Regions from separate parts of the Streptomyces laurentii genome, predicted to be linked through region 2. Evidence: riboswitches for the same ligand, from Rfam matches in the RefSeq annotation. Region 2 holds a riboswitch; the other holds the start of a gene.
The links. A riboswitch is a leader RNA that binds a small molecule or an ion and turns the genes downstream of it on or off. The one in region 2 is predicted to bind ZMP and ZTP.
Positions count from the first base shown of each region.

Region 1 (10,423 bases), on a different contig from region 2:
TGGGAATGCTGTACGCGGCGGGATCGCCGAAGCCCGCGCGCCGCTCCTGGAGCAGGCTGCCGTGAGGCTCCGGGACCGCGATCGAAACGCCGAGCGTTACGGTCCCCACGTCGTTCTCCTCAGTCGTACGTCGTCGTCCGTCGATGGTCGGGTGCTGTCGGACGGTGCAGTCGCCAGTGTGCGTCCTGCACCGCCCTCCTGGCCAGGGCCCTTGGCCTCCGGGCCGCCGGTCCGCGGCTGCTCGGCCGCCGGTCCGCTCAGTGGCGGGCGGAAAGGAAGCCGATCCGCTCGTACGTCTGCGCCAGCGTCTCGGCGGCGACGACCCGGGCCTTCTCCGCGCCCTTGGCGAGGATCTTGTCCAGGGTCTCCGGGTCGTCCAGGTACTCCTGGGTGCGGGTCCGGAACGGCGTGACGAAGTCCACCATGACCTCGGCCAGGTCGGTCTTCAGGGCGCCGTACATCTTGCCCTCGTAGCTCTTCTCCAGATCCGCGATCGGCGTCTCGGTGAGCACGGACATGATGGTGAGGAGGTTCGAGACGCCGGCCTTCTCCACCGGGTCGTACCGGATCACGGTGTCGGTGTCGGTGACCGCGCTCTTGACCTTCTTCGCGGTGGCCTTCGGGTCGTCGAGCAGGTTGATCAGGCCCTTGGGGCTGGAGGCCGACTTGCTCATCTTGATCGTCGGGTCCTGCAGGTCGTAGATCTTCGCGGTCTCCTTGAGGATGTACGGCTCAGGGATCGTGAAGGTGTCGCCGAAGCGCGTGTTGAAGCGCTCGCCGATGTCGCGCGTCAGCTCGATGTGCTGGCGCTGGTCCTCGCCGACCGGGACCTGGTGCGCCTGGTAGAGCAGGATGTCCGCGACCTGGAGGACCGGGTACGTGAAGAGGCCGACGGTGGTGCGGTCGGCGCCCTGGCGGGCGGACTTGTCCTTGAACTGGGTCATGCGGGAGGCCTCGCCGAAACCGGTGAGGCAGTTCATGACCCACGCCAGCTGGGCGTGCTCGGCCACGTGGCTCTGGACGAAGAGCGCGCTGCGGTCGGGGTCGACACCGGCGGCCAGCAGCTGGGCGGTGGCGAGCCGGGTGTTGGCGCGCAGCTCGGCGGGGTCCTGCGGGACCGTGATCGCGTGCAGGTCCACCACCATGTAGAAGGCGTCGTGGGACTCCTGCAGCGCGACCCACTGACGCACCGCACCGAGGTAGTTGCCGAGGTGGAACGAGCCTGCGGTGGGCTGGATTCCGGAGAGCACACGGAGACGTTCAGAGGCCATGCCACTCATTGTCTCAGGTATGGACCCCGATTCCGGACGGGGGAGCGAAGCCGGTCCCCGGTCGCCCGGAAGCCCCGCGGCGGAGGAAACGACGGAGGGGACGGGGCCACCGGGCGGGCGGTGGGGGCCGGCCGTGGCCCGCCCCCACCCCTTCCTCCGCGGCGGCAGGCCTTACAGCGGCAGGCCCGGGGCCGGGAAGGCCGCCATCAGTTCGGCGACCTCCGACCGGATGACCTTCAGCGCGTCCTCGTCGCCCCGGCCCGCCGCCGCGACACCCCGGGTGATCCAGTCGGCGACGAGCGGCATATGCGTGTCGTCGAGGCCGCGGGAGGTGAGGGAGGGGGTGCCGATACGGATGCCGGAGGGGTCGAAGGGCCTGCGGGGGTCGTACGGGACGGTGTTGTAGTTGACGACGATGCCCGCCCGGTCCAGGGCCTTGGCCGCGATCTTCCCGGGGACCTCCTTGGCCGTGAGGTCCATGAGGATCAGGTGGTTGTCGGTGCCGCCGGAGACCAGGTCGAAGCCGCGCGCGAGGAGCGCGTCGGCGAGGGCGCGGGCGTTGGCGACGACGGCGTGGGCGTAGTCGCGGAAGGCCGGGCCGGAGGCCTCGTGGAGGGCGACGGCGATGGCGGCGGTGGTCTGGTTGTGGGGGCCGCCCTGGAGGCCGGGGAAGACCGCCTTGTCGATGGCCTTGGCGTGCTCGGCCCGGCTCATGAGCATCGCGCCGCGCGGGCCGCGCAGGGTCTTGTGGGTGGTGGTGGAGATGACGTCGGCGTGCGGCACCGGCGACGGGTGCGCGCCGCCCGCGATGAGGCCCGCGATGTGGGCGATGTCGGCGACGAGGACGGCGCCGGCCTCGCGGGCGATCCCGGCGTACGCGGCGAAGTCGATGGTGCGGGGCAGCGCGGTGCCGCCGCAGAAGATGAGCTTGGGGCGTTCGGCGAGGGCGAGGTCGCGGACCTCGTCGAAGTCGACGAGCCCGGTGTCCTGCCGTACGCCGTACTGGACGCCCCGGAACCACGTACCGGTCGCGGACACGCCCCAGCCGTGGGTGAGGTGGCCGCCCATGGGCAGCGCCATGCCCATGACGGTGTCGCCGGGCTTCGCGAAGGCGAGGTAGACGGCGAGGTTGGCCGGGGAGCCGGAGTAGGGCTGGACGTTGGCGTGGTCGGCGCCGAAGAGGGTCTTGGCGCGTTCGACGGCGAGGGTCTCGACCTGGTCGATGTTCTGCTGGCCCTCGTAGTAGCGGCGGCCGGGGTAGCCCTCGCTGTACTTGTTCTGCAGGACCGTGCCAGAGGCTTCGAGGACGGCGGCGGAGACGTAGTTCTCGCTGGGGATGAGACGCAGGGTCTCGGCCTGGAGGCGTTCCTCGGCGCCGACGAGGGCGGCGATCTCCGGGTCCGCGGCGGCGAGTGCGGGATGGTGGGTGGCGGCGTTGCTCATGGCGGTTCGCTCCTGTGGGAGGCGGGCTGCGGTCCCGGGTGCGGCCTGGTGCCGGCGAGCGGCGAGGGCACGGGACCGGTCGGTGTCCCGTGATGCCCAGGCGGGCGGCATCCCGTGTGTCTGCCCCGCGCGGCTCCCCCGGGGTCGGTTCCCCGTACGCCAGTCGCCGTGCGTGCGTCCAGGGTATCGGGCGCGACGCGGCGCGCAGGTTTCTTCGTCCCGCATCCGAGCGACGATAAGAACGGGGTGCCACACCCGCCCCTGGCCGCAGGACGATCGGAGATCCCGTGTCGAGGACGCAAGACGAGCTCGCTGCCGCGGACGCGCACAGCGCGCACAACTACCACCCCCTGCCCGTGGTCGTCGCCTCCGCCGAGGGGGCCTGGATGACCGATGTCGAGGGACGCCGGTACCTGGACATGCTCGCCGGGTATTCGGCGCTCAACTTCGGGCACGGCAACCGCCGGCTGCTGGACGCGGCGAAGGCGCAGCTGGAGCGGGTGACGCTGACGTCGCGCGCGTTCCAGCACGACCGGTTCGCGGAGTTCTGCGGGCAGCTCGCGGAGCTGTGCGGCAAGGACATGGTGCTGCCGATGAACACGGGCGCGGAGGCGGTGGAGACCGCCGTGAAGACCGCCCGCAAGTGGGGGTACGAGGTGAAGGGCGTGCCGGACGGGCACGCGAAGATCGTGGTGGCGGCGAACAACTTCCACGGCCGGACGACGACGATCGTCAGCTTCTCCACGGACCACGAGGCGCGCGACCACTACGGCCCGTACACGCCGGGCTTCGAGATCGTGCCGTACGGGGACCTGACCGCCATGGAGGCGGCGGTCACCGAGAACACGGTGGCGGTGCTGATCGAGCCGATCCAGGGCGAGGCCGGGGTGCTCGTGCCGCCGGACGGGTATCTGCGCGGGGTGCGGGAGCTGACGGCCCGGCGGAACGTGCTGTTCATGGCCGACGAGATCCAGTCGGGTCTGGGCCGTACGGGGCGGACGTTCGCGTGCGAGCACGAGGGCGTGGTGCCGGACGTGTACATCCTGGGCAAGGCGCTGGGCGGCGGCGTGGTGCCGGTGTCGGCGGTGGTCGCGGACCGGGACGTGCTCGGGGTGTTCCGGCCGGGTGAGCACGGGTCGACGTTCGGCGGCAATCCGCTGGCGTGCGCGGTGGCCCTGGAGGTGATCGCGATGCTGCGGACGGGCGAGTACCAGCAGCGGGCGACGGAGCTGGGCGAGCATCTGCACGCGGAGCTGGGGATGCTCGTGGGCGGCGGGGCCGTGGAGACGGTACGCGGGCGCGGGCTGTGGGCCGGCGTGGACATCGTGCCGTCGCACGGCACGGGCCGGGAGATCTCGGAGCGGCTGATGGCGCGGCGCGTCCTGGTGAAGGACACGCACGGGTCGACGATCCGGATCGCGCCGCCGCTGGTGATCACCAAGGAGGACCTGGACTGGGGGCTGGAGCAGCTGCGGGCGGTGCTGTCGGAAGGCTGACGGGCCGGCGGCACACCGCTGACGGGCGGGTCCGGGCCTCGGCCCGGGCCGGCCTGTCCGGCCAGGCCAGGCCAGACCAGACCAGGTCAGGACAGGTCAGGACAGGTCAGGACAGGCCGGTCAGAGGTCCGCTCAGAGGATGACGTGCGGGATGAAGCGGGCGTACCCGTCCGTGACCGGGCCCGACGACTCCCGGATGCCGAGTCCCGCCGCCTCGTCGCCGACGGTCCACGCGCCGAGCACGACCCGGTTGCCGTCGAAGTCGGGCAGCGGGGCCAGCTCCTGGTAGCAGAGGCGTTCGTCCCGTACGGCGGGCGTGGACACGCTGCCCGGCTCGTGCAGGGTGACGCCCTCGCCCTCGCGGCCGAGCAGCGGCTTCGCCGCCCATCCGGTGGTGGTGGCGAGTTCGCGCGGCCCGTCGAGGTAGGCGGGGAGCAAGTTCGGGTGGCCGGGGTGGAGTTCCCAGAGGATCGCCAGGAGCGCCTTGTTGGAGAGCAGCATCTTCCAGGCCGGTTCGATCCAGAGGGTGCTGCCGGTGCCGCCGCCGTTGTCGAGGGTGTCGAGGACGTGCGGCCCGAAGGTGTCCGTGGTCAGCCACTCCCACGGGTAGAGCTTGAAGCAGGCGCGGAGGAAGCGGAGCCGGTCGTCGACGAACCGTCCGGTGATCCGGTCCCAGCCGATCCGTTCGACCGACAGCGCCTCGGTGTCGAGGCCGGCCTGCTGGGCGGTCTCGCGCAGGTACGCGACGGTCATCAGGTCCTCGCCGAGCTCGTCGGCGTCGGAGTGGGCGAAGTGCACCGGGCTGCCGGGCGGCAGCAGATGGGCCTGCCGGCGCCAGGCGTCGACGAGCCGTTCGTGGAGGGAGTTCCACTGGTCGGCACCGGGGAACCGTTCCTCCATCCAGAACCACTGCGGGCTCGCGGCCTCCACCAGGGAGGTGGGGGTGTCGGCGTTGTACTCCAGCATCTTGGCCGGGCCCGTGCCGTCGTAGTGCAGATCGAACCGGCCGTAGAGGGACGGGAGTTCGGCCCGGCGGTGCCAGGACTCGGCGACCCGGGCGACGATCCGGGGATCGGTGATGCCGAGCTCGGCGAAACGATCCTTCTCGACGATGTGCGCCGCCGCCCCCAGGCACATGGCGTGCAGTTCCTCGACGACCTCCTCCAGCGCCTCCACCTCGGGCAGGCTGAAGGAGTAGTACGCGCTCTCGTCCCAGTAGGGGCGCAGCGAGTTGTCGGGGTACCGGGTCAGGGGGTAGATCAGGCCCTGCTCCTCGACCGTCCGCTGCCAGTCGGGGCGGGGCTCGATGGTGTGGCGCCGCATGCGGGATCAGCCGCCGGAGGAGGAGTGGCCGCCGAAGCCGCCGCTGGAGACCGCCGACTTGTCGAAGCTGCCGCCGCTGACCTTGCCGCTGCGGACCGAGCCGCCGTAGTAGTAACGGCCGGTGCTGGAACTGCCGCTGGAGCTGCTGCCGTTGCCGTCATGGCACTTGTAGTCGGGGAGCTCCTTGTACGTGACGGGGTCGATGCACCGTTCGTCGGGCTCCGAACCGCACGCCGTGAGCGTCGCCGCGAGGAGGCCCACCCCGCCGAGTACCACCGTGCTCGACCTGAGTCTGCGCATGATGACGCGTCCCCTTCCCCGTTCCCGTCGCGTGGTTGCGATCGCACAGTGTAGGCCCGCCACAGCCCGCCGCCCATGCCCGGGGCGTCCGGTCCGTTCGCGGGGCCGCCTTTCGTACGGCACGGGCTGCCCTTTCGTACGGTGTACGCCGGTCTGGGCCTCGGGAGGGCGTGTCAGTCCGTACGGCGGAAGGCCGCGCGGTACGCGGCGGGGCGGCGGCCGGTGTGCCGGGCGAAGAGGGCGGCGAAGGTGCCGGGGTCGCGGTAGCCGACCGCCGCGGCGACGGCGGCGACGGTCCGGTCGGTGGTCTCCAGGAGGTGCCGGGCACGGCGGACGCGGGCGGCCTGGAGATGGGCGAGCGGGCTGTGCCCCGTCTCGTCCGCGAAGCGCCGCAGCAGCGTCCGGGCGCTCACCCCGAAGGCGGCGGCCAGCGCCGTCAGGTCGTACCGGGCGGCGAGGTCCTGGTCGAGCCGGCGCATGACCCGCTGCGCGAACGCGCTGCCGGGCCGGGGCAGCAACTCCGGGTCGACGTACGGGGTCTGCGCGTCGCGCGCGTCGTCGACGAGCGCGATCCGTGCCGTCGTCCGCGCCACCCGGGCGCCGCTGTGCCGCCGGATCAGGTCGAGCGCGAAATCGTACATGGCGCTGAAGGCGGCGGTCGTCGTCACCCCGGTGTCGGTGACGACCAGGTCCTCGGCGCGGACGTCGGCCTCCGGGCAGCGGCGGGCCAGGTCGGCGGCGAACAGCCAGGCCGTGGTGGCGCGCCGGCCGCGCAGCAGGCCGGCTTCGGCGAGCAGGAAGGCGCCGACGCAGAGGGAGACGACGGCGGTGCCCTCGGCGGCGTACGTACGGACGGCGTCGATCTCGGGGGCGAGCGGCGCGAGCCGCGCGTCCAGGTCGGCGCCGGGAAGGAGCGCGAAACCGGGGACGACGAGGACGTCGACGTCGCGGCGCGGCGGGGTCACGTCCAGGGCCGTACCGCCCGAGGCGAGGACGCGGCGGCGCGGCGAGACGACCGAGACCCGGTAGCCGGGGGCGCCGGGCCCCGCGACGTGCGCGGCCATGGTCAGCAGGTCGGGTACGCCGAAGACCTCGGAGGCGAAACAGCCCGGGTAGGCGAGGACGGCGACGCGCAGCGCGTCCGCGCCCCCTGTGTGCTCCGACTCCGGCTTCCCCACGGCCCGCTCCCTCCCCCGACAGCGTGGCGAGATTACCCGTACACCTGGCGGTCCGGCCTCTCCCCCGGCCCCGGCCGGCCGGTCCACGCTGGCCCCATGAACGCTGATCCGAAGGACGAGGCCGACGCGACGGACGAGGCCGACGCGAAGAACGAGGCCGACGCGAAGAACGAGGCCGACGCGACGGCCGAGGCCGACGCGAAGAACGACCCGATCGACGACTTCGGCCGCCGTCGCGTCGACGTCGACGGGGTGGTGAAGACGGTGTACGTGGCCGGGGCCGGGCCGGGCGTCGTGCTGATGCCGGAGATGCCCGGCATCAGCCCGGACGTGCTGCGGCTCGCGCGGTGGGTGCGGGACGCGGGCTTCACCGTGTACGTGCCCTCCCTCTTCGGGACGGACGGCGCGTGGCCCACCGTCGAGGGCGGCCGGAAGGTCATGCGCCGGGCCTGCGTCAGCGCCGAGTTCCGCGCCTTCGGGGGCGGCGGGACCAGCCCCGTCGCGTCCTGGCTGCGCGGGCTGGCCCGGCGGGCGCACGCCGAGTGCGGCGGGCCGGGGGTCGGCGCGATCGGGCTGTGCTTCACCGGCAACTTCGCGCTCACCATGGCCGTCGACCCGGCGGTCGTCGCACCCGTCGTCAACCATCCGTCGCTGCCGCTCGACGACCCCGGCGGCCTGGAACTCGGCGAGGACGACGCGCGGGCGCTGCGCGAGCGGGCCGAGCGGAGCGGGCTCACGGTCCTCGCGTACCGCTTCGAGGGCGACCGCTGGTGCACGGGGCAGCGGTTCGCGGCCTACCGGGCGCTGCTCGGCGACGCGTTCGACGGGCGGGTGCTGCCGGACGGCGCGGCGAACCCGGCCCCGCCGCCGTTCTTCGCCGAGCTGGTCGGCACCCCGCACAGCGTCGTCACCGCGCACCTCGTCGACGAGGCGGGGCATCCGACGGTGCGGGCGCGGGACGAGATCCTGGCCCATCTGGCCGCGCGGCTGCGCCCGGATTCCTGAACACTGATGAAGACAGAGGGTGTTGCCCCTCAGGGCAGCACCCGCATGAGCGCCTCCAGCGCCCCCGACCAGGCGCTGTCCGGCGGGGTGCCGTAGCCGACGACCACGCCGTCGGCCACCGGCGGCGCGTCCGGGTGCCGGAAGCGGGCGACGCCGAGCAGGGCGACGCCGTGGGCGGCGGCGGTGCGGAGCGTGGACTGCTCGGTGCCCGGCGGGAGTTCGAGGACGGCGTGCAGTCCGGCCGCGATGCCGCGCACCCGGATGCCGGGCGCGTGCGCGGCGACCGCGGCCACCAGCTGGTCGCGGCGGCGGCGGTAGCGCAGCCGCATGGCCCGGACATGGCGGTCGTACGCGCCCGAGGCGAGGAACTCCGCGAAGGTGAGCTGCTCGGTGGAGCCGGACACCCAGTCGATGTCCCCTTTGGCCGCCGCCACTTCGTCGGCGAGGTGCTCCGGCAGCACCATCCAGGCGAGCCGCAGGCCCGGCGCGAGGGACTTGCTGGCGGTGCCGAAGTAGACGACCCGCTCGGGGTCGAGTCCCTGCAGGGCGCCCACGGGTTGGCGGTCGTACCGGAACTCCCCGTCGTAGTCGTCCTCCAGGATCAGCCCGCCCGCCGACCGCGCCCAGTCGACGGCCGCCGCCCGCCGGGCCGGGGTGAGCGCGCCGCCGAGCGGGAACTGGTGCGCCGGGGTCATCAGGACCGCGCCGATCCCGCCCATGCCCCTCAACTCCTCGGTCCGGGTGCCCTGTTCGTCGAGGCCGACGGCCGGGACGCGCAACCCCTGCCGGACGAGCAGGTCCCGGTGGACGCGGAGGCCGAAGGAGTCGACGCCCACCGCCCGTACCCCGCGCTCGTGCAACACCCGCCCCATCAGCTGGAGTCCGTGCACGAAGCCCGAGCAGACGACGATCCGGTCCGGGCGCGCGTGCACGCCCCGGGCGCGGGCCAGGTACTCGGCGAGCGCGGTGCGCAGTTCGATCCGGCCGCGCGGATCGCCGTACCCGAAGGCGTCGTTGGGCGCCGCCGTCAGCGCCTTGCGGGCGGCCTTGAGCCAGTCGCCGCGCGGGAAGGACGCGACGTCCGGGCGGCCGGCCAGCAGGTCGTAGGCGGGCACGCCGGCCATCCGGAGGCCGGGCGGCAGATCGTAGGCGTGCACACCGGGCGTCGCCCCGGCGGGCGGCAGCGGGCGGGGCGGGACGGCGGCCCGGCGGCGCGGCTCCGCGCGCGGGTCGGACCGCGGGGCCACCCGGGTGCCGGAGCCCTGCCGGGCGGTGAGCCAGCCCTCGGCGGTCAGTTCGGCGTACGCGTCGGCGACGGTGTTGCGGGCCATGCCGAGGTCGGCGGCGAGGGAGCGGGAGGACGGCAGCCGGGTCCCGGCCGTCAGACGTCCGCTGCGCACGGCCTCCCGCAGGGCGTCCATGAGGGCCTTGCGGCGGCCGCGGCCGGTGAGGTCCAGATGAAGATCGGAGCCGAAAGTGGCCCACTCGTTTGCCATGAGAATGGACCATACCGGGGGTCCTTCCGCGTCCTACGGTGGTCGGCATGACGACCACCGCACCGAACACCGCGCTCCCCGCCGACGCCGGGGACACCCAGGGGACCGAGCAGCCCGCGTACGCGCCCGAGCACAAGGCCCGGCTGGCGTTCGTCCAGCTGCACCCCGACTTCTACCAGGCCATGGTGGGCCTGGAGCGCGCCAACGCGAAGCACCTCGACCCCACCCTCTACGAGCTGATCAAGATCCGCGCCTCGCAGATCAACCACTGCGCGTTCTGCGTGGACATGCACAGCAAGGAGGCACTGGCGGCGGGCGAGACCACGCAGCGGATCATCCAGCTGTCCGCCTGGCAGGAGGCGCGGCACTTCTACACCGAGCGCGAACTGGCCGCCCTCGCGCTGACCGAGGCCGTCACCGTCCTCACCGACGGGTTCGTGCCCGACGAGGTGTACGCGGAGGCCGCCCGCCACTTCGACGAGACCGAACTGGCGCATGTCATCGGCGCGATCACGACCATCAACGCCTGGAACCGGATCGCCGTGACGACCCGTATGGTGCCGGGCCACCACAAGCCCCGCGCGGCCCAGCGGTGAGCACGGACCCGACGGCCGCGACGGCCACGTCGACGGCGGCCGCGACGGCGGGGACGGCGGCCGCCACGCTCCGGGCCCTGCACCACGACCGGCCCGCCGACCGCCCGCTGGTCCTGCCGGGGCCGTGGGACGCGTTCTCGGCGCGCGCGTTCGAGGAGGCCGGGTTCCCGGCCCTGGCGACGCCGAGCGCGGGCATCGCGGCGGTGCTGGGCTACGCGGACGGGCAGACTCCGCCGGACGAGATGTTCGCGGCCGTGGCGCGGATCGCCCGCGCCGTGTCCGTACCGGTCACGGCCGACGTCGAGGCCGGATACG
Region 1 covers NZ_JBEYHT010000003.1:215,510-225,932, reverse strand. Annotated here, with positions in the region: gene ABZ693_RS03635 (2'-5' RNA ligase family protein) at 1-109, opposite strand, end outside; gene trpS (tryptophan--tRNA ligase) at 258-1,271, opposite strand; gene glyA (serine hydroxymethyltransferase) at 1,443-2,714, opposite strand; ZMP/ZTP riboswitch at 2,802-2,891, opposite strand; gene rocD (ornithine--oxo-acid transaminase) at 3,002-4,210, shown strand; gene ABZ693_RS03615 (glutathionylspermidine synthase family protein) at 4,343-5,533, opposite strand; gene ABZ693_RS03610 (hypothetical protein) at 5,540-5,833, opposite strand; gene ABZ693_RS03605 (GlxA family transcriptional regulator) at 6,007-7,011, opposite strand; gene ABZ693_RS03600 (dienelactone hydrolase family protein) at 7,108-8,016, shown strand; gene pdxR (MocR-like pyridoxine biosynthesis transcription factor PdxR) at 8,046-9,512, opposite strand; gene ABZ693_RS03590 (carboxymuconolactone decarboxylase family protein) at 9,560-10,108, shown strand; gene ABZ693_RS03585 (isocitrate lyase/PEP mutase family protein) at 10,105-10,423, shown strand, end outside.
Region 1: it holds a riboswitch for ZMP and ZTP, as region 2 does, so the genes downstream of both, glyA (serine hydroxymethyltransferase) here and ABZ693_RS05320 (bifunctional 5,10-methylenetetrahydrofolate dehydrogenase/5,10-methenyltetrahydrofolate cyclohydrolase) in region 2, are expected to answer to the same signal.

Region 2 (10,423 bases):
CGGCCATGCCCCCGTCGGCGCACGCCGTACCGCTGCCCGAACCGGGCGAGGACGGCGACCTGCTGCTGCCCGAACCGGAAGGGCTGCTGCGGGCGTTCACCGACGCGGTCGCCGACACCCTCCCCCGTACTCCCGCCGCCGCACTCGCCGCCGGAAGTTCCGCCTTCGCCGCCTCCGACGACGGCGGGCGGTATCAGCGCCGCCCCGGGCTGCGCGCCTGGGCCGCCGATGTGGCCGCCGGACACGACGCGGGCGTTCGGCTGTCGCTGCGCGTCGAACTGGTGGGCACGGGGCCCGAGTTCACCACCGACAAGGTGCTCGGGGACGAGCCGGCCGCAGGCTCCGGAGACGGGGACGGGACTCCGTCCTTCCGTATCGTGCTGCAGATGCACTCCGTCGCCGACCCGACGCTCGTGGCCGACGCCGGGGACGTGTGGTCGGGCACTACACCCGCGGCCGCCGCCTTCGGGGCGCGTGCCCGGCTGGACGCGCTGCTCGCGCTGCGCCGGGCGGCGCGCGCCTGGCCGCCGCTCGCACCGCTGCTGACCGCGGCCGTACCGGACGCGATGGAGCCGGCCGACGAGGAGATCGCCGAACTCCTCGGCCCGGCCGCCCGAGCGCTCGCGGCCGCCGGGGTCCGCGTCCACTGGCCGCGCGACCTCGCGCAGCGGCTCACGACCCGCGCCGTGATCGGCCCGCCGGACGAGGACACCAGCGGGAAGACGGGGGCGGGCACGGGTTTCCAGGGCCGGGGCGACGGCATGCCGTCGCTGCTCTCCGCCGACACCCTGCTCGCCTTCGACTGGCGGTTCTCGCTCGGCGGCACGGAACTCTCCCGCGCCGAACTGGACCGGCTCGCCGAGACCGGCCGCCCGCTCGTCCGGCTGCGCGACCAGTGGGTGCTCGTCGACCCCGACGAGCTGCGGCGCGCCCGCGCCCGGCACGACGACAAGCTCACCCCGGTCGACGCGCTGGGCGCCGTCCTCACCGGCAGCGTCGAGGTCGACGGCCGGCGGATCGAGGTCCAGGCCTCCGGCTGGATGGAACGGCTCCGGGCCCGCCTCGCCGACCCCGAACGCGACGAGCGGGAGATCACCCAGCCGGCCGCGCTCACCGCGACGCTGCGCGACTACCAGCTGCGCGGGCTCGCCTGGTTGCACCGGATGACGTCGCTCGGGCTCGGCTGCTGTCTCGCCGACGACATGGGCCTCGGCAAGACGATCACCCTGATCGCGCTGCATCTGCACCGGCAGACCGACCCCGAGTCGGCCGGGCCGACGCTGGTGGTCTGCCCGGCCTCGCTGATGGGCAACTGGCAGCGCGAGATCGAGAAGTTCGCGCCGGGCACGCCGGTGCGGCGCTTCCACGGCACGTCGCGCTCCCTGGAGGGGCTCGCCGACGGCGAGTTCGTCCTGACGACGTACGGCACGATGCGGCTCGACGCGGCCCGGCTCGCCAAGTGCCGCTGGGGTCTGGTCGTCGCGGACGAGGCCCAGCACGTCAAGAACCCGTACGCGGCGACGGCTCGCGCGCTGCGCACGCTCGGCGGCGCGGCTCGGGTGGCGCTGTCGGGCACGCCGGTCGAGAACGACCTCTCCGAGCTGTGGGCGATCCTCGACTGGACGACCCCGGGCCTGCTCGGCGGCCTCGGCGCGTTCCGTACGCGGTACGCCGATCCCGTCGAGAGCGGCAACGATCCGGCCGCGGCGGCCCGACTCGCCGCGCTGGTACGGCCGTTCCTGCTGCGGCGGCGCAAGTCGGACCCGGGCATCGCGCCCGAACTGCCGCCGAAGACGGAGACCGACCGCACCGTGCCCCTCACGAAGGAGCAGGCGGGGCTGTACGAGGCGGTGGTGCGCGAGACGCTCGCGGCGATCGCCGAGGCCGACGGGATGGAGCGGCGCGGCCTGGTGGTCAAGCTGCTGACGGGCCTCAAGCAGATCTGCAACCACCCCGCGCAGTACCTGAAGGAGGAACGGCCGGAGATCGTCGGCCGCTCGGGCAAGCTGGAGCTGTTCGACGAGCTGCTGGACACCATCCTCACCGAGGACGGGAGCGTGCTGGTCTTCACCCAATACGTGGCGATGGGACGTCTGCTGGAGACGCATCTGGCGGCACGCGGCGTGGCCACCGAGTTCCTGCACGGGGGGACGCCGATCCCGCGGCGGGAGGCCATGGTCGCCCGGTTCCAGAGCGGCGAAGTACCGGTCTTCCTCCTGTCGTTGAAGGCGGCGGGCACCGGACTGAACCTCACCCGGGCGGGCCATGTCGTGCACTACGACCGCTGGTGGAACCCTGCCGTCGAGGAGCAGGCCACCGACCGCGCGTACCGGATCGGGCAGACCCGTCCGGTGCAGGTGCACCGGCTGATCGCCGAGGGCACGGTCGAGGACCGGATCGCGGAACTCCTGGAGCGCAAACGCGCGTTGGCCGACTCGGTGCTCGGCGGCGGGGAGGCGGCGCTGACGGAGCTGACGGACGCGGAGCTGGCCGAGCTGGTGCGGCTGCGCGGGGAGGACGGACGATGAACGCGTACGGGGACACGTACGAAGGTCCCGGCGGCGAGGCCGACGAGGACGCGTACGAGAACGGCGAGGGGCGGGGCCGCGGGATCGGCGGCCGCAACGACAGGGGTGACAGGGCCGACAAGGCCGACAGCGAGCGGATCTTCGCCGCCCTGCCGCCCGTACACGGCGCGGGTTTCGCCCGCACCTGGTGGGGCCGGGCCTGGCTGCGGGCCCTGGAGGACACGGCGCTCGACGGACAGCAGCTGAAGGCCGGCCGGCGGTACGCCCGGGCCGGGGTGGTGGGCGCGGTGTCGGTGCGACCAGGACGGATCACGGCGGTGGTGCGGGACCGGGACGGCACGGCGCACCGCGGTGACGTGCTGGTCCAGGAACTCTCCGGAGAGGCGTGGGACCGGCTGGTCGACCTCGCGGTGGACAGCGCCGGGCACATCGCGGCGCTGCTCGATCGCGAACTGCCACCGCACCTGGTCGAGGACGCGGCGGCGGCCGGGCTCGAACTACTGCCGGGCATCGGCGACTTGGAGCCCCAGTGCACCTGTGAAGCCTGGGATCACTGCCCGCACACAGCGGCGCTCTGCTACCAGGTGGCGCGGCTGCTCGACGAGGACCCGTTCGTCCTGCTGCTGTTGCGCGGGCGCGGGGAGCGGGCGCTGATCGCTGCGCTGCAGGAGCGGAGCACGGCGCGGGCGGCGGAGGCGGCCGGCGGGGAGACCGCGGGGGTACGGCCGGACGGGGCCGGTGCGGCCGAGGCGCCGGAATCCGGGGCGGCTCGGGGTACGGCCGGGGTCTCGGCCGCGGAGGCGTTCGCGGCGCGGGACATCCTGCCACCGCTGCCCGCTCCCCCGGTTCCGGCCGCCGCGCCCGGCGAGCCGCCGTCTCTCGACACGGAGTCCGATCCGGGTCCGGACGTCGACCCGGCGGCTCTGGAGTTCCTGGTGACGGACGCGGCGGCGCGGGCGCACCGGTTGCTGTCCGGGGCCTCGTCGGCGTTCACCGAGCCGGAACTGACGGTTGGTCAGGACGCGGTACGGCTGGCCGCCGGCGCCCCGGCCACCTGGATCACGGCGCGGCTCGCCGACGGCTCGGGCCGCACCCGCGAGGAGCTCGAACTGGCCGTACACGCCTGGGGGTTCGGCGGTGCGGCCGCTCTCGCGGTCCTGGAGGGGCGGTGGGCGCCGGACACCGAGGCGCTGCGCCGCGCCGAGGTCCGGCTGGCGGCGGCCTGGGACGCGGACGACCGTCCCGTCCTGCGCGGGTCGGACCCGGCCCGGTGGACGGTCGTGGGCGGGGACGGACAGCTCCGCCTCGGCGAGGACGGCCGCTGGTGGCCGTACCGCGAGGAGGACGGCCGCTGGATTCCGGCCGGGCCGGCCGCGCACGATCCGGCGGCGGCCCTGGCGACGGCGCTGCGGTAGCCGTCCCGCCGCCGGGGCGACCGCCCCGGCGGCGGCCACGCCGTGTTCAGGCGGCGGTCGCCGTGACCAGCCAGGACGTGCTGCGCAGCCGCACCGTGCCGTCGTCCGCCGCCTCGTGGTCCCGCAGGTGGTCGACGAGCACGCGCCGGGCCCGGGCCTGCTCGGCCGGCGCGACCTGGCCCATGAGGTGCCGGCCGGGTCCGGACGACAGCAGGAAGTCCGCAGCGTCCTCGGTGCCTTGGCCCCAGTTCCCGTCCGCCGTCACCCGCTCGACGGCGACATCGGTGTATCCGGCCGCGCCGAGGACGGCACGGACGTGGTCGGGTGCCGCCAGGGAGAACATCCCGGGCCGTCCCGGGCGGTCGAAGTCGCCGAGCGGGAGGATGCCGCGCAGTGCAGCCAGGGCCACCACCCAGCCGTTGAGCGCCGGTTCGGTCGGACAGACGAAGGCGAGCCGGCCGCCGGGGCGCAGGGCGCGGCCGATGTTGCCGAAGGCCGCCGCGGGGTCGGCGAAGAACATCACCCCGTAGCGGCTGATGGCCGCGTCGAATCCGCCGGGCTCGAACGGATGTGCCTGCGCGTCGCCTTGGGTGAAGGAGACGTTGGCGATGCCTTCGCGTACGGCACGGGCGCGGGCCTCGGCCAGCATGGGGCCGGATAGGTCGAGGCCCTGGGCGAGCCCCTGTGGAGCGCGACGGGCGGCGAGGAGGGTGGTCTGGCCGGAACCGCAGCCGATGTCGAGGGTGCGGTGCGCGGCGGTGACGCCGGCGGCGTCGAGCAGCGGCTCGTCGAATCCGCCGTTCACGGCGTTCCACCGGTCCTGGTGGCGGGCCCAGTGAGCACCCTCGGGGCCGTTCCATGCCTGCGCCTGGGCGCTGTTGACGATCTCGGACATGAGTGTCTCCTGACGGACGACAACAGAGAATGGGCGAACGCCCAAACAGTATGGGCATGCGCCCATACCTGCAATCCCCTTACGATCGGGGGGAGTCGCGTCCCAGGTGAGGCGCCCGGCAGAGCTGAGAGGCCGGTCGCGCGCGCCCGGAGCACGCGACCGCCCGGAACGGCAGAAGGAGAGGCGGCCATGGCACCGCGCGGAGTGGCGACCCCGGACGTACGCGAGCGACTGTTCGCGGCGGCCGAACGCATCGTGGAACGGAACGGCCCTGGTGCGCTCACCAGCCGCTCCGTCACCACCGAGGCGGGCTGCGCCAAGGGGCTCCTGCACGCGCACTTCGCGGGCCTCGACGCGTTCATCGCCGAACTCTGCCTGGACCGGTTCGCGCGGACGGCGGCACGGGCGCGGGCGCTGACCGGGCGCGTCGGGGAGGGCACGGTGGCGGGGAACCTGGACACGGTCGCCCTCGCGCTGTTCGAGTCCGGCGGCGCGGCCGTGACGGGGCTCGCGCTGACCCGCCCCGCCGTCACGCCCCTGATCCGCGCGGCGCTGGCGGACGGGGCACCCGCCTTCGACGCGGTTCAGGACGCGATCGTCCGCTATCTGGAGGCCGAGCGGGAGCGCGGCCGGATCGCGGCCGGCGTCGATCCGGCCACCGTCGCCCTCGCCGTCGTCGGCACCGCCCACCATCTCCTCATGACGGCGTGGCCGGACGCGCCGGATCCCCGGCCCGCCCTGCGCCGTCTGGTGGCCGCGCTGGTCGGACCCCCGCCGGGGGCCATGCCGGGGTCTCCGCCGGAATCCGTGCCGGAGCCCACGGCGGAGCACGCGGCCGGTGTCACGCGGGGCGGGGTGGCCGAGCCGGACGCCCCGGCCGCGTCGCCTGCCTGACCGGACGCCCCGTCAGCGCAGCGGCGCGGTGATCTTGCGCCCCGAGCCGGACGGGACGGCGAGGCTGCAGACGATCCGGTCGGCGCCGAGCAAGTAGCTGGTGCGGTACGGGTACTGGACGAAGGTGGCCCAGCGAGTGCCGACGGGCTGTTCGGCGGCCTCGGCACGCAACGGTGCCCGGCACAGGCCGGCCGCCGCCTCCCGTACCGCCGCGTCGTCGGCGTACCGGCCCCGGAGGGGCATCCGGGCCACGGCCTGGGCGTCGTGCGGCGTGTCGCAGGCACGGCGCACGACGGTGCCGGGCGCGGCGCGGTCGATGTCGAAGCAGTCGCCGACCCGCAGCACGTCGTACGGCGCGGGGCGGGCCTGACCCTTCGGGCGCGCCGGCCGGGTCGCGGAGGCGGCCGTCCACCGGGCGCCGGGGGGCTTCGCCGGCGCGGTGGGGGCGGCCTTGCTCGCGGGCGCTTGGGGCGTGCCTCCGGGGCCCGGCCCGGTGCGCGGCGTGCGGGGCGACGGGCTCTCCCCCCGCGCCGCGGAACGCCGAGCGGACGGGCCGGCCGAGGTGCTTCCCGGGCGAGGCGCGGCAGTCTGGTCGAGCGCGCCGCGCCCTCCGTCCGTGCCGTGCCCGCCGGGCGTGTCGCGCCCGTCGTCCGGGCTCGGGGTGCCGTACGGATCGCGTGTCGCGGACGGTACGGGCGGCGCGGTGCGGCGCGTGTCGTCGGCCGTGCCCCCGCGCGCGGTGAGGGTCACGAACAGCACCAGGACGGCGGCCAGCGCGGTGGCGACCGGCAAAGCGACGACACCCGGGCGTCCTGAGGGCCGGGCATGTCGGGACGGGGTGTCCGTCGGCGGGTGGAGCATGGGATTCAGGTTCGCCCGCCGACGCCCGCATGGCGAGCGATCCCGGCCTCCTGGGGCCCGCCTGTACGCAACCGTGACCAAGTCGCGGCCCGTACGAGACCCAAGATCCACAGGGGATCCGCGATCCGTCCGGGGCCCGTGGCCCGCAGGGAACTCACGCGCCCCGCACGGCGGTCCTGGATCGGGCCGGCCCTGGGCTTGGACCGGCCGGCCCCGAACGTGGTGCGACCGGCCCTGGGCTTGGGTCGGCCGTCCCAAGACCGACCGCGTACCCTGCGGGCGCCGCACGGCCGGCCGTCTACCGCGCCGCGAGCTGACGCTCGGCCGCGTCGACGGTCTGCGCGAGCAGGACGGCGATGGTCATCGGGCCGACGCCGCCGGGCACGGGGGTGATGAGGGAGGCACGTTCGGCGGCGCTGTCGAAGTCGACGTCGCCGACGTTGCCGGGGTTGTAGCCGGCGTCGATGACGACGGCGCCCGGCTTGATGTCCTCGCCCTTGATGAACTGCGGCTTGCCCACCGCGGCCACCAGGATGTCCGCCTCGCGGACGGCGGCGGACAGGTCGACGGTGCGCGAGTGGCAGTAGGTGACGGTGGCGTCGCGGCCGAGGAGCAGCAGGCCGGCCGGCTTGCCGAGGATGGCGCTGCGGCCGACGACCACGGCCCGCTTGCCGCTGAGCTCGACGTCGTAGGCGTCGAGCAGGCGCATGATGCCGCCGGGAGTGCAGGACACGAAGCCGGGCAGGCCGAAGCCCATGGCGGCGAAGGAGGCCATGGTGACGCCGTCGACGTCCTTCTCCGGGGCGATGGCCTCGAAGGCGGCGCGCTCGTCGATGTGCGGGCCGACCGGGTGCTGGAGCAGGATGCCGTGCACGTCGGGGTCCGCGGAGAGCGCGGTGATCGCGGCGACGAGTTCCTCGGTGGTGGTCTCGGCCGGCAGTTCGACGTGCTTCGACCGGATGCCGGCCTTCGCACAGCGGTTCTGCTTCATCTTCACGTACGTGACGGAGGCCGGGTCGGCACCGACGAGGACGGTGGCCAGGCAGGGCGTGACGCCGGTACGGCGGGTGATCTCTGCGGCACGCGCTGCGGTCTCCTCGACCGTGCGGCGGGCGAGCGCGGTGCCGTCCATGAGGCGTGCGGTGCTGGTGGACATGGGCCACTCCTGGGCGTCGTCGCGAAACGGTGGTCGGCCCAGGCGCACGGCAACGGGGCGGTGGCGGCACGGGGTGCGTGCGCGCGTTCGCCGGGCCGCTCCCCGGTGGTGATCCACCTCAAGCGCCAGTCACGGCCCGGACCCCACTCTACGTGACGGGCTCGCGGCCCTCGCCCGCCCGGGCGGCCCCGGAGCCGGCGCGGGGCGCGCAGGACGACCCGTCCGGGCGCTTGTCGACGGGCCGTGGGCGCCCGCACGATGACCTCGACGCGACGGACGACCCCACCGGGGAGGACGAGTTGAGCGACGCGTGGACAGGGGTGCGGCGGGCGCACGAGACGTTCACGAGCACGGGCGGCGCCGGTGACGGTTCCGGCGCCGGCCCCCGTGGCGGTGGGGGCTCTTCGGCGGGCGGCGCCCTGGGAGCGCCGCCGGGCTCGCCCCCCGTACGGCCGCTGGTCGCCGACTCCTGGCGGCGTTCGGCGCGGGCCCGGGTCAGCCCGGACGGCGCCGCCCGGATCGAGCTGGACGAGGAGGAACTGGCCGGGCTCCGGGCAGGGCACCCGCTGGCGGCGGCGATGCCGGTGATCCGCGAGCTGATGGGCGCGTACGCCCGGGACGGCGAGCATCTGATCGCGGTGTGCGACGCGACGGGCCGGATGCTGTGGGTCGAGGGTCATCCGGGGACGCTGCGCAAGGCGCGCGGCATGAACTTCGTGGCCGGGGCGCGCTGGTCGGAGGCGGTGGCCGGGACGAACGCCCCGGGGACGGCGCTCGCCGTCGACCGGCCCGTACAGGTGTGCGCCGCGGAGCACTTCCGACGGCCGGTGCAGGCGTGGACGTGCGCGGCGGCACCGGTCCACGATCCGTACAGCGGACGGGTGTTGGGGGCGGTGGACATCACCGGCGGGGACGGTCTCGCGCATCCGCACAGCCTGGCGTTCGTGCAGGCGGTGGCGCGCGCCGCCGAATCACAGCTCGCCCTGGTCTCCCCCGCGCCGGCCGCCGACCGGCTCCGGCTCACCGCGCTCGGCCGTGACGAGGCCCTGCTCGAAGTGCCGGGGCGGCGGCTGCGGTTGAGCCGTCGGCACAGCGAGATCCTGGTGGTGCTCGCGCGGCGCCCGGAGGGTGTGGCGGGCGAAGAACTCCTCACGCTGCTGTACGAGGACGAGTCGGTCACCCCGGTCACGCTGCGGGCTGAGTTGTCCCGGCTCCGGGCCCTGCTCGGACCGGAGTTGCTGGCCTCCCGGCCGTACCGGCTGGCACAGCCGGTCGACGCGGACTTCGACGCGGTGGACCGGCGGCTGGCCGCCGGAGCCGTCTCGGCGGCGCTCGGCGGATACCCGGGTCCGCTGCTGCCGTCCTCCCGCGCGCCGGGGGTCGTGCGCCTGCGGGAACGGCTCACCGGCCGGCTGCGCGCGGCCGTGGTGGACCGGGCCGATCCGGCGCTGCTCGCGGACTGGGCGTACAGCGCGTGGGGCGAGGACGACATCACGGTGTGGCGGGCGCTGGCCTCGACCGTACCGGCCACCGAGGCCCCGGCCGCACGCGCCCGGCTGGCGGCGCTCGACGCCGAACTCACCGCCGACACACTCGGGCTGCGACGGGTCCGCAACGTGGTCTCGCGCGCACTCGGCACCGACCGCCGGCCAGGGGCGGACGGCGCGGTCCGAGGGGGGCCACGGTCATGACCCGTTACGCCGCGCCCGGTACCGAGGGTTCGCTGATGTCGTTCGCGACCCGGTACGACCACTGGATCGGCGGCGAGTACGTCGCTCCGGCGGGTGGACGGTACTTCGAGAACCCGAGCCCGGCCGGAACCAGCCCCCGGGCCACACAGCAGTCCGCGGACGGCGGCGGACGGACTCGTGCGGGCCCGGTGTCGTGGTGGGTGGTCGTCGCTGTCAGGAGCGGTCGGGTGACAGGCCGAGTTTGAGTAGCGGGAGCGCGCACAGGCTCGCTCCCACGGCCACGGCGGTGAGTACCGTGCCGACTGCCAGGTGCTCGAACAGCAGGCCGGCCGTGCCGTAGGCGAGGGGGCTCGCGAGGAAGACGACGCCGCCGAACACGGGAACGACGTGGGGTCGCAGGTGTTCTGGTGGCCGCAGCATCATCATCGTGACGGCGGGTGCGGTGACCGCGGGCAGGAACATGCAGCTTGTGGCGACGGTCAGGGCGAGCGTGGTGACCGGTTGGTCCCAGGGCAGCAGCCACAGCACGACCGCGGCGCCCGCTCCGCCCGCCGCGGCCAGTCGCCGGGGGGAGATCCGGCGGGCCAGCCAGGCGACCAGGATGGTGCCCAGGGCGGTGCCGCCGCCCCAGGCCGCCAGGAGCCAGCCGGCGACGTGGGGATCGGAGTCGTAGCGGTTCTTGGCCAGGACGGGCAGTGCGAGCATGACGACCGGCATCAGGGCGCCGTAGCCGAGGGTGGCCAGGGCCATGACGCGCAGCACCGGGTCGCGGACCAGGTAGCGGGCTCCCTCCGTCATGTTGTGGGCGGCCGGTGGGTGTGGGGCCGGAGCGGTGCGGGGCAGGCCGGTCAGCAGGGCGGCGGAGACGACGAAGGACACGGCGTCCGCCCACAGGACGTTGAGCGCGCCGAATCGGGCGATCAGGAGGCCGGCGACCGCCGGTCCGATGAGGCGGGCGGTGGAGGTCGCCGTCTCGAACAGGG
Region 2 covers NZ_JBEYHT010000005.1:156,899-167,321, forward strand. Annotated here, with positions in the region: gene ABZ693_RS05295 (SCO1167/SCO6262 family helicase) at 1-2,528, shown strand, start outside; gene ABZ693_RS05300 (SWF or SNF family helicase) at 2,525-3,943, shown strand; gene ABZ693_RS05305 (class I SAM-dependent methyltransferase) at 3,990-4,838, opposite strand; partial or broken gene ABZ693_RS05310 (TetR/AcrR family transcriptional regulator) at 5,028-5,606, shown strand; gene ABZ693_RS05315 (hypothetical protein) at 5,745-6,524, opposite strand; gene ABZ693_RS05320 (bifunctional 5,10-methylenetetrahydrofolate dehydrogenase/5,10-methenyltetrahydrofolate cyclohydrolase) at 6,892-7,749, opposite strand; ZMP/ZTP riboswitch at 7,779-7,892, opposite strand; gene ABZ693_RS05325 (GAF domain-containing protein) at 8,049-9,440, shown strand; gene ABZ693_RS05330 (MFS transporter) at 9,654-10,423, opposite strand, start outside.